2 regions of the Photobacterium sp. NCIMB 13483 genome follow, and region 1 is predicted to be linked to the other one. Evidence: predicted binding sites of a transcription regulator. Region 1 holds the regulator's gene; the other holds the start of a gene.
The links. The regulator PurR, encoded in region 1, represses purine synthesis genes. The targets are predictions, from matches to a motif close to TNANGNAAACGTTTNCNTNA.

Region 2: a site for PurR is predicted at 3,063-3,082, ahead of purE (5-(carboxyamino)imidazole ribonucleotide mutase). Genes of this name have one in related genera too.

Annotation. Positions count from the first base shown of each region.
Region 1 covers NZ_PYLV01000011.1:9,007-13,846, reverse strand. The annotation lists gene C9I86_RS10440 (iron ABC transporter permease) at 1-692, shown strand, start outside; gene C9I86_RS10435 (heme ABC transporter ATP-binding protein) at 689-1,480, shown strand; gene purR (HTH-type transcriptional repressor PurR) at 1,860-2,864, shown strand; gene C9I86_RS10425 (TfoX/Sxy family DNA transformation protein) at 3,231-3,818, shown strand; gene C9I86_RS10420 (carboxymuconolactone decarboxylase family protein) at 4,299-4,840, shown strand, end outside.
Region 2 covers NZ_PYLV01000033.1:597-5,436, forward strand. The annotation lists gene C9I86_RS18375 (gamma carbonic anhydrase family protein) at 1-275, shown strand, start outside; gene C9I86_RS18380 (DUF1488 domain-containing protein) at 301-564, opposite strand; gene aroE (shikimate dehydrogenase) at 571-1,392, opposite strand; gene hemF (oxygen-dependent coproporphyrinogen oxidase) at 1,473-2,393, opposite strand; gene tsaC (L-threonylcarbamoyladenylate synthase type 1 TsaC) at 2,397-2,954, opposite strand; gene purE (5-(carboxyamino)imidazole ribonucleotide mutase) at 3,148-3,636, shown strand; gene C9I86_RS18405 (5-(carboxyamino)imidazole ribonucleotide synthase) at 3,636-4,754, shown strand; gene C9I86_RS18410 (topoisomerase DNA-binding C4 zinc finger domain-containing protein) at 4,817-4,840, opposite strand, start outside.

The DNA of each region.
Region 1 (4,840 bases):
CGTTAATGACGCAATATCCATTATTAATGAACATTGGCGCTGTGCCCTTCTTCGCTTTTTTGGGTGGCGCGCTGAGCACATATTTGGTGTATCACCTTGGCACCGATAAAAACGGTACATCTGTCGTGGTAATGCTATTAGCAGGTGTCGCAATTGGTGCTATTTCTGGTGCTGGTTTGGGGCTACTTAACTATATTGCCGATGATCAAGCGCTACGTGATTTTTCATTATGGTCAATGGGATCACTTGCAGGGGCGACTTGGTCAAGTATCTGTCTTGCCTTTGTGAGCCTCATTGTTATCTATTATTATTGTTATCGCCAAGCTAATGCATTGAACGCCTTTTTATTAGGAGAAGCTGAAGCTCGTCATATGGGTGTTAATGTTCAACATCTAAAGCGCAGTTTAATTATTGTATGTGCTGCTGGTGTGGGGATTACCGTTGCTATTACAGGTCCTATTGGCTTTATTGGTCTGGTGATCCCCCATTTAGGGCGCATGATTTCAGGCCCTAATCATAAAACATTATTGCCAATCTCAGCTATTCTAGGTGCTTTAATTTTACTTGTCGCAGATATGATCGCGCGTAGTGCTTTTGCACCACAAGAACTCCCCGTTGGTATTATTACCGCTATTTTAGGCGCTCCATTCTTCATTTATCTATTGAATAAACAAAAAGGCAGAATCGCATGACGGTAACCTCTGCACGCCCAACTGTCATTTCGGCACGTGATTTGCAATTAACATTGGCAGGAAAAGTATTATTAGATGACTTTAATATTGATATAAAAGCGGGTGAAATAACGGCGCTACTTGGGCCTAATGGCGCAGGAAAAAGCACGTTACTTAAAATACTCTGCGGTGAAATAACACCTGAAAGTGGGCAGGTTACATTTTTTAATCGCGATATTGAAGATTGGCAACGATCTGAACTGGCGTGTCATTTAGGTATTTTACCGCAACACAGTTCGCTGTCTTTCGCCTTTACCTGTAAAGAAGTGGTTGAACTTGGCACTATGCCGCTATGTTTGTCACGCCAAGAAATTGACGATATCACCCTCACAACCATGCGTAATACTGATGTTCTTCATCTTGCACCACGCTTATATCCCACGTTATCAGGGGGTGAAAAACAACGAATCCATTTCGCACGCGTGCTAACACAACTCAGTCAAGCTGATGATAAATGTATTCTAATGTTAGATGAGCCAACATCTGCCTTAGATCTCGCCCACCAGCATAAAACGCTACAAATGGCACAAACCATGGCAGCAAAAGGTGCCGCGGTTATCATCGTATTACATGACCTCAACTTAGCTGCGCAATATGCTCAACGTATGGTCATTATTCAACACGGTAAGATTCAAGCCGATGGATCACCATGGCAAGCATTACAGCCTGAAATAATTAACAATGTCTACGGTTGGAACATTTCCGTACATCCCCACCCTGTTCATGGTTATCCTTATCTACTATCCTAGTATTAAAGTTCATCGTCTTTTTGATTATCTCTTGTAAATTTCAGTAAAATTACTGAAATTTACGATTTTTTGTTGATAGTTATCAAATAATTTACTCCCAGACAATTGAAACGTTGCACTACGCGTAACACTCAGTAAAATGTGAACGCAAGCGATTACACTTGAAAAATATGCAATAATTATAAAGCCGCGAATAAATGCGGCTTTTAGTGTTAATACTATTTAAGTATGCAGTAGACACATTATTGGTGCCAAATTGAATAATTAACGAGAGACTTTACCGAAAAACATTGAATTATATTCATCTCAGTAATTACTCAATTTGGTACCTCACGATTAGCTAGAAACATCTCTAGCACCCATTATTAGAAGAATAAATATGGCAACCATTAAAGATGTTGCACGTATGGCTGGCGTTTCAACTACAACAGTTTCACACGTGATCAATAAAACGCGCTTTGTCGCAGAAGCAACACAGAAAAAAGTACTTGCTGCTGTTGAAGAGCTTAACTACGCACCAAGTGCTGTTGCGCGTAGCCTAAAATGTAATACAACCCGTACAATTGGCATGCTAGTCACTAAGTCAACCAACCCTTTTTTTGCTGAGGTTGTACATGGTGTTGAAGAGTATTGCTACCGTGAAGGTTACACGCTCATTTTATGTAACACTGAAGGTAACCTTTCTAAGCAATATGATTACTTGCGCATGCTTGCAGAAAAGCGTGTCGATGGCTTATTGGTAATGTGTTCTGATCTTGATCAGAAATTACTGGATCTACTTGAGCGTCAAAAAGACCTACCAATGGTAGTGATGGATTGGGGTCCAGAAAGCCCACATACTGATAAAATTCAGGATAATGCTGAGCAAGGTGGCTACATTGCGACTAAGTATTTTATCGATCATGGTCATAGCCGTATCGGTTGTTTATCAGGCCACAACGATAAATCAACGTGTCGTGAACGCCTAAAAGGCTTTAATAAAGCAATGGCAGAAGCAAACTTAGCGGTTAACGAAAACTGGATTCTTGAAGGTGACTTTGAGTGTGATTCAGCCGTTGAAGCTGCTGAGAAGTATATTGCAATGACAGATCGCCCAACCGCCATTTTCTGTTTCAATGATATTATGGCAATGGCACTGATCAGTACTTTTGAACAAGCAGGGTTACGCGTTCCTGGTGATATTTCAATTATTGGCTACGACAATATTGATCTTGCGCCTTACTTCGCGCCACCATTAACAACTATCCATCAGCCAAAGCGTCGTTTAGGTAAAACCGCCATTAAGATTTTAATGGAACGCATGAAGAACAAAGATCATGAACCTCAAATCTTTGAAATGACGCCAGCCATCGTTGAGCGCAAGTCAGTAAAGGATTTACGCTAACACGCCCCCTTTTGATTGAGCCAATATTTTTATTGGCTTTTTTATAGCTAATGAATTTCGCTCGATGATCCTACAAAAAATATCTTATTCTCAAAAACATGAACAAACTCACAGATTCATCAGCTTTAATTAATATTAAAACTTACCTTTTTAAAAGATCGAATATAATAGGTCTTGTAAATACATATAATAGTAAGCAAAAGACTTACAAATTATAAATAATACTTCTATATTGATAATATTATTTATAAAGTGATACATGGATGATTTAGAGTAGGAAAATTCTCTCGTAAATAACTTTAATAATAAGTCAATTTACGACTACTTTAATGTTAGGTGACACTCATTTATTCACCGAGTAGAAGTATGGATAAACCAATATTAAAAAACTCATTAAAATTATTAGACCATTTAGGTAATGTTAAATCGCGTTCTATGTTTGGTGGCTTTGGTATTTTCGCAGGCGAAGCAATGTTCGCACTTGTGGTTAATAATAAACTTCACCTAAGAGCAAACGCTAAAACTGAAGAGGAGTTTCAACAAGCGGGATTAGAACCGTACATCTATAAGAAACGTGGGTTTCCTGTAATAACTAAACATTACGCAATTCTTGATGAATGGTGGGAAGAACCTGAAAAAATAATAGAGCAAGCTAAATATTCTCTTGAAGCAGCACTTGCTGATAAAAAAGCAAAAGAATGTTGCGCGCCAGCTAGGATAAAAGATTTACCTAACTTACGCCTATCAAATGAAAGAATGCTCAAAAAAGCAGGTATTCAAACTATTGATCAACTATACGATCTTGGTGCACTCAACGCCTATAAGGCATTACAAAAAACACAAGAGGCATCATTAAGTTTAGAATTATTATGGGCTCTAGAAGGTGCTATACATGGCCAACATTGGTCTGTAATACCAGAAAGTAGACGTAACGAACTGCTCGCAAAACTATAATAAATATATTCGTCAACTGGCTAAGTGACGCTTAAGAATAAAGAGGCTCAGTGCCTCTTTAATTTATTTTATTCGATATCTGCATATAATCTTTCCAAACTATCCTTACTTGAACCTGCACTTCCTCTGAACACATCTTACTGTGTACATTAATTATACAGCACAATTAAAAATACACATTCCATGAAAAAATAGTTATCCAAGATCCTGTTTATTCTTTATATCGAAAATCATAGATACATCCTTCATAAAAACGTATTTTTAACGTTCTTGAACGAATATTTATCCAATACCACACTAAAGCATCATTCACCACATAAAATGTAACAATTCATACATTCATTATTGTTATTTGTTCTTTGTTATATCTAATAATTTTTTGAATAATAAAAATTTTTGTCATTAAATGAAATACAATATCACTTCCCTCGGTCTTGCTACTTAAGAGTCGATGTGATTCTCATTTAATAAGGACATACCTTGCGTATATTAACCAAAAAAACATTCTCATTATGGGTCAAACCTTTGCTATGGCTTCAAAAACGCCATTTTGGCAATATTCTCAATCCCGCGAAACTATGGGGACAAAAACCAGTGCTTTTCTGGTTAGTGGCTTTGTTCTTTGGTTACCTTGATCGTAAAAAATCACCGATTGATGCAGTGATACGTTCATTAGTCTGTGTACGAGTATCACAACTAAATGATTGTGCTTTCTGTGTTGACGCTAACGGCATGAAATTAGCAGAGCGCTGCCATTCATTAGAAAAAATTAAAGCACTTGCACACTGGCAATCTTCTGATCACTTTTCAGAGCAAGAACAAGCAGTGTTAGCTTATACCGAAGCAATGACTCTTAGCGATCAACATGTCAGTGATGAAATGCTAGCAGCGCTTGCAACATGGTATAGCAGCGATGATATTATTGAATTAACCGCATTAGTGAGTTTTCAAAATTTATCCGCTAAGTTTAATACTGCGCTAGATGTTCCTGCACAAGGTTTTTGCTCATTACCTATTCGGCC
Region 2 (4,840 bases), on a different contig from region 1:
CTGTGGGTCATAAAGCGATGTTGCATGGCTGTAAGATTGAAGATCGTGTCTTAGTAGGTATGGGAACCATTATTTTAGATGGTGCCATTATTGAACATGATGTCATTATTGGAGCGGGAAGTTTAGTTCCACCAAAGAAACGGCTTTGTTCTGGCTTCCTTTATATAGGAAGTCCTGTTAAACAAATCCGGCCTCTGACAGAACAAGAATTAATGTCATTAACTCAATCAGCAACTAATTATGTTCAATTAAAGGATGAATACCTTAGCCAATAATTATACCTGGTCGTGGTGATGCTATTTATTTAATAACAATATCGCCATTATCATTAAAATCTTCATCCTCAATCATGGCTTCAGCAATATCTTCAATATCAAATCGATATTCAATAAAAGTCGTGATAATAGCTTCTGGTGTTGATAATGCGCATTCACTTTGCTGTTGTAACCATGATAATGGCAACCAACAATTGATCAGTGCGCCACCTTGCTGGGCTGGAAAGTGAATAGCTTGCTGATCTGAATGCCAAGTTTGAATATCAGCAAATAATATATTTTGGTTCATGTAATTTTACTCTTGTAAAAGGCGTCTTAATTCACGTTGTACTTGTTTAGCCCCTGGGCGTAATCCTCGCCATAGCATAAAACTTTCTGCGGCTTGTCCGACTAACATTCCTAAACCGTCAATCGTTTTAAGCGCATTGTATTGTTGCGCCCAGAGATTAAATGCCGTCACACTTGAACCGTAGACCATGTCATAACAACAGGTATGTTGACCGATAACAGCTGTTGGCACGGCAGGAACATGACCACTCAGACTCGCTGAAGTTGAATTAATGATCACGTCAAAACTCTGCTCACCTAAAGCATCAAAAGATAACGCTTCAATATCACCATATTCGGTAAATAGTGCGGCTAACTGTTGGGCTTTGGTCAACGTTCGATTAGTGATAATGAGTGTCTGTGGCTGCTGAGCTAATAAAGGTAAAATCACCCCTCGCGCAGCACCGCCAGCACCGATTAATAAAATACGTTTATCTTTCAGTGCGACCTGTTGTTGCAATAAATCCTGCACCAAGCCTTCACCATCGGTGTTATCACCTAATATACCGCCATCATCGAGGCGTTTTAACGTATTTACTGCACCCGCTAATTGAGCCCGTTGCGTAAGTTGGGTCGCGTACTCAAAGGCTTGTTCTTTAAAAGGCACTGTAATATTACAGCCTTTACCACCATCGGCAAAAAAAGCATCCATTGCAGTTACAAAGCCATCGAGTGCCACTAGCTGACTACAATATTCCATCTTCTGGCTGGTTTGACGGGCAAAAAGGGTATGAATGAAAGGAGATTTACTGTGATTGATGGGATTGCCCACCACGATATATTTGTCCATAGTCCATTACTCAAATAAAAGGGCCGATATATCGACCCTACCACTGGATGAAATTACTGCCAAACATTGCTGCTGCCAATTTACCATTCTCGAGGGTGAAGGTAATCACAACTCAAACGTGCTTCTGCCGAATCTGGCAGGGGTTGATAACAATATTCCCAACGCGCTAAAGGTGGCATCGACATTAAAATAGATTCAGTACGACCACCACTTTGCAAACCAAACAGAGTGCCACGATCATAGACTAAGTTAAATTCAACATAGCGCCCACGACGGTAAAGCTGAAATTCACGCTCACGTTCACCATAAGGTAACCCATACCGTTGAGCAACAATCGGTATATAAGCATCAATAAAACCATGACCAACCGCTTGAGTATAAGCAAAGCATTTTTCAAAGCCCCATAGGTTGAGATCATCAAAAAACAGCCCCCCAATACCTCGCGTTTCATCACGATGGGGTAAAAAGAAATATTTATCACACCATGCTTTATGCTGTGAATAAACATCATCACCAAACGGCGCACAGATCGCTTTCGCAGTATCATGCCAATGCTGACAATCATCATCAAACGGATAAAAAGGCGTTAAATCAAACCCACCACCAAACCACCACACCGGCGCTTCACCGTCTTTTTCTGCGATAAAAAATCGCACATTAGCATGGGATGTCGGCACATAAGGATTATGAGGATGAATCACTAATGATACCCCCATGGCTTCAAACCGTCGTCCCGCAAGTTCTGGACGATGAGCGGTTGCAGAAGCTGGCATCTCATCACCATAAACATGAGAGAAATTAACCCCAGCTTGCTCAAATACCGCCCCATTGTGTAATACACGACTACGACCACCACCACCTTGTTCGCGCTGCCATTGATCTTGTTCAAACTCAGCACCGCCATCTTGTTGTGCCAAAGCCTGACAAATAGTGTCTTGAAGTTGAAGCAAAAAAGTTTTTACGGCAGTTTTATTTAGATCTATCTGGTTACGATCAATCATGGATTACCCCTGACGGAAAATATTACCCGTTTGGGCATCACGAATTTCAGAAGGATTATTGCGTCCTCCCGTCTCACCATTCAATATTGCAGCTAGTTTATCCCCTAGCTGTTGTTCTACATCAGCCACTGTACGCCCCGGCTCAAGTCCGGTTAAATTAGCACTGGTTGAGGTTATCGGTTTACCAAATTCACGACAAAGTTGTTGAACTAACGGATGCGCGGTCACTCGAACTGCGATGGTCGAAAACTGGCCCGTTAAAAAAACAGGAACATTGGCTTTAGTTGGCATTACCCACGTAACAGGCCCTGGCCATGAGGCTAACACCGCTTGTTTTTGTTGCGGTGTTAATTGGCTATCATCGATATACGGCAATAACTGCTCATAATCAGCGGCAATTAAGATCAAACCTTTTTCCATTGGCCGTTGTTTCAATGCCAATAGTTTATTAACAGCCTGTTGATTATCAGGATCACAACCGACACCAAACACAGCTTCTGTTGGGTAACCAATCACTTGACCTTGCTTTAGTGCTGTAACGACTTGTGTAATATTTGCCACAAATTCCCCTGTTTTTATTCAGCTGATATTTTATTTTTAGTTATGGTAATCATCATACCGACACATGCGTAACAACACCATTGATGGTTAATCATAGCGTAACTTTACCAACGCAAACGTTTTCCTTTGCGCTAAATCACCGTATAATGGCGTAAGTTACACTTTAGTTGTTCATTACCTATAGGAGATTGGAATGAAAGTTGGAATTATCATGGGATCAAAATCTGATTGGCCAACCATGCAACATGCAGCGGAAATGCTAGAACGCTTCAATGTTGCCTACGAAACTAAAGTGGTTTCAGCCCACCGAACTCCTCACCTATTAGCGGAATACGCTGAAACAGCACGTAGCCGTGGTATTAGTGTCATTATTGCTGGTGCTGGCGGTGCGGCACATTTACCCGGTATGACTGCCGCTTTTACCAGTTTGCCAGTGCTAGGCGTTCCCGTTCAATCTCGCGCTTTAAAGGGCATGGATTCATTGCTGTCGATAGTACAAATGCCAAAAGGGATTGCAGTTGGCACGCTCGCGATTGGTGAAGCGGGTGCTGCGAATGCAGGATTATTAGCTGCCCAAATAATTGCCACGCATAACCCCGAAGTTTTAGCCGCAGTGGAAGCGTTCCGACAACAACAAACAGATACCGTACTTGATAACCCAAATCCTACTGAGGATGCGTAATGAATCAAGTATTAGTACTGGGTGCTGGGCAGTTAGCACGAATGATGGCGTTAGCTGGTGCACCATTAAATATTACTGTCATCGCCTATGATGTTGTTAGTGCTAATGTTGTACACCCACTGACTCAACAACGCCAATCACTCTCACTGATTGAAGCCATTGCTACTGTCGATGTGATCACTGCTGAATTTGAACATATACCCTCAGATATTTTATCGCTCTGCGCCGCAAGTGGTAAATTTAAGCCTCATCCAGATGCCATCAAGGTCGGTGGCGATCGTCGTATCGAAAAAACATTATTAGATCATGCCAACGTTGCCAATGCGCCCTATTTTGTTATTAATACTCGTGCAGATCTCGATACCGCTATCACGACCTTAGGCCTACCTATAGTGCTAAAAAGTGCTTTAGGCGGTTATGACGGCAAAGGCCAATGGCGCTTAAAAACTCACGATCAAATTGAATCAGTATGGAACGAAATGGTGCACTGCATTGCTGTAACCAATAACCAGGCGATTGTGGCCGAAAAATGGATAGGTTTTGATCGCGAAGTGTCTTTAATTGGGGTTCGTAATGCTATAGGTGAGATTAAAACCTATACCCTCAGTGAAAATGTACACACTGATGGCGTACTCAGCCTTTCAACAGCCATTGTTGGTGACACCACACTGCAACAACAAGCGCAACAGATGTTTACCGCGGTTGCTGAACAACTTAATTATATTGGCGTATTAGCTTTAGAGTTTTTTGAAGTTAATGGTGATTTATTGGTCAATGAAATTGCACCTCGCGTTCATAACTCAGGCCATTGGACGCAACAAGGGGCACAAACGTGTCAGTTTGAAAACCATCTTCGTGCGGTTTGTGACTTGCCATTAGGTGGCACCGAGCTTATTCGTCCAAGCGCCATGCTCAATATTTTAGGACAAGATAACGTACCGAGGGCGGTATTGGCTTTAGAAAACTGTCATGTGCATTGGTATGGCAAAGAAAAACGAGCTGGCCGGAAAATGGGGCATATCAATATTTGCGCTGCAACACCCGAACAACTGCAATACCAATTAATATTGTTAGGGCAGCAATTATCACCACAAGATTTTCCGACATTACCACGCTAAATACCGCAAACAAAAAAGCCTGCATCGTAATGCAGGCTTATTGATATTATTCAATATTATCGCTATTTTTCAGTATCCTGATAAGC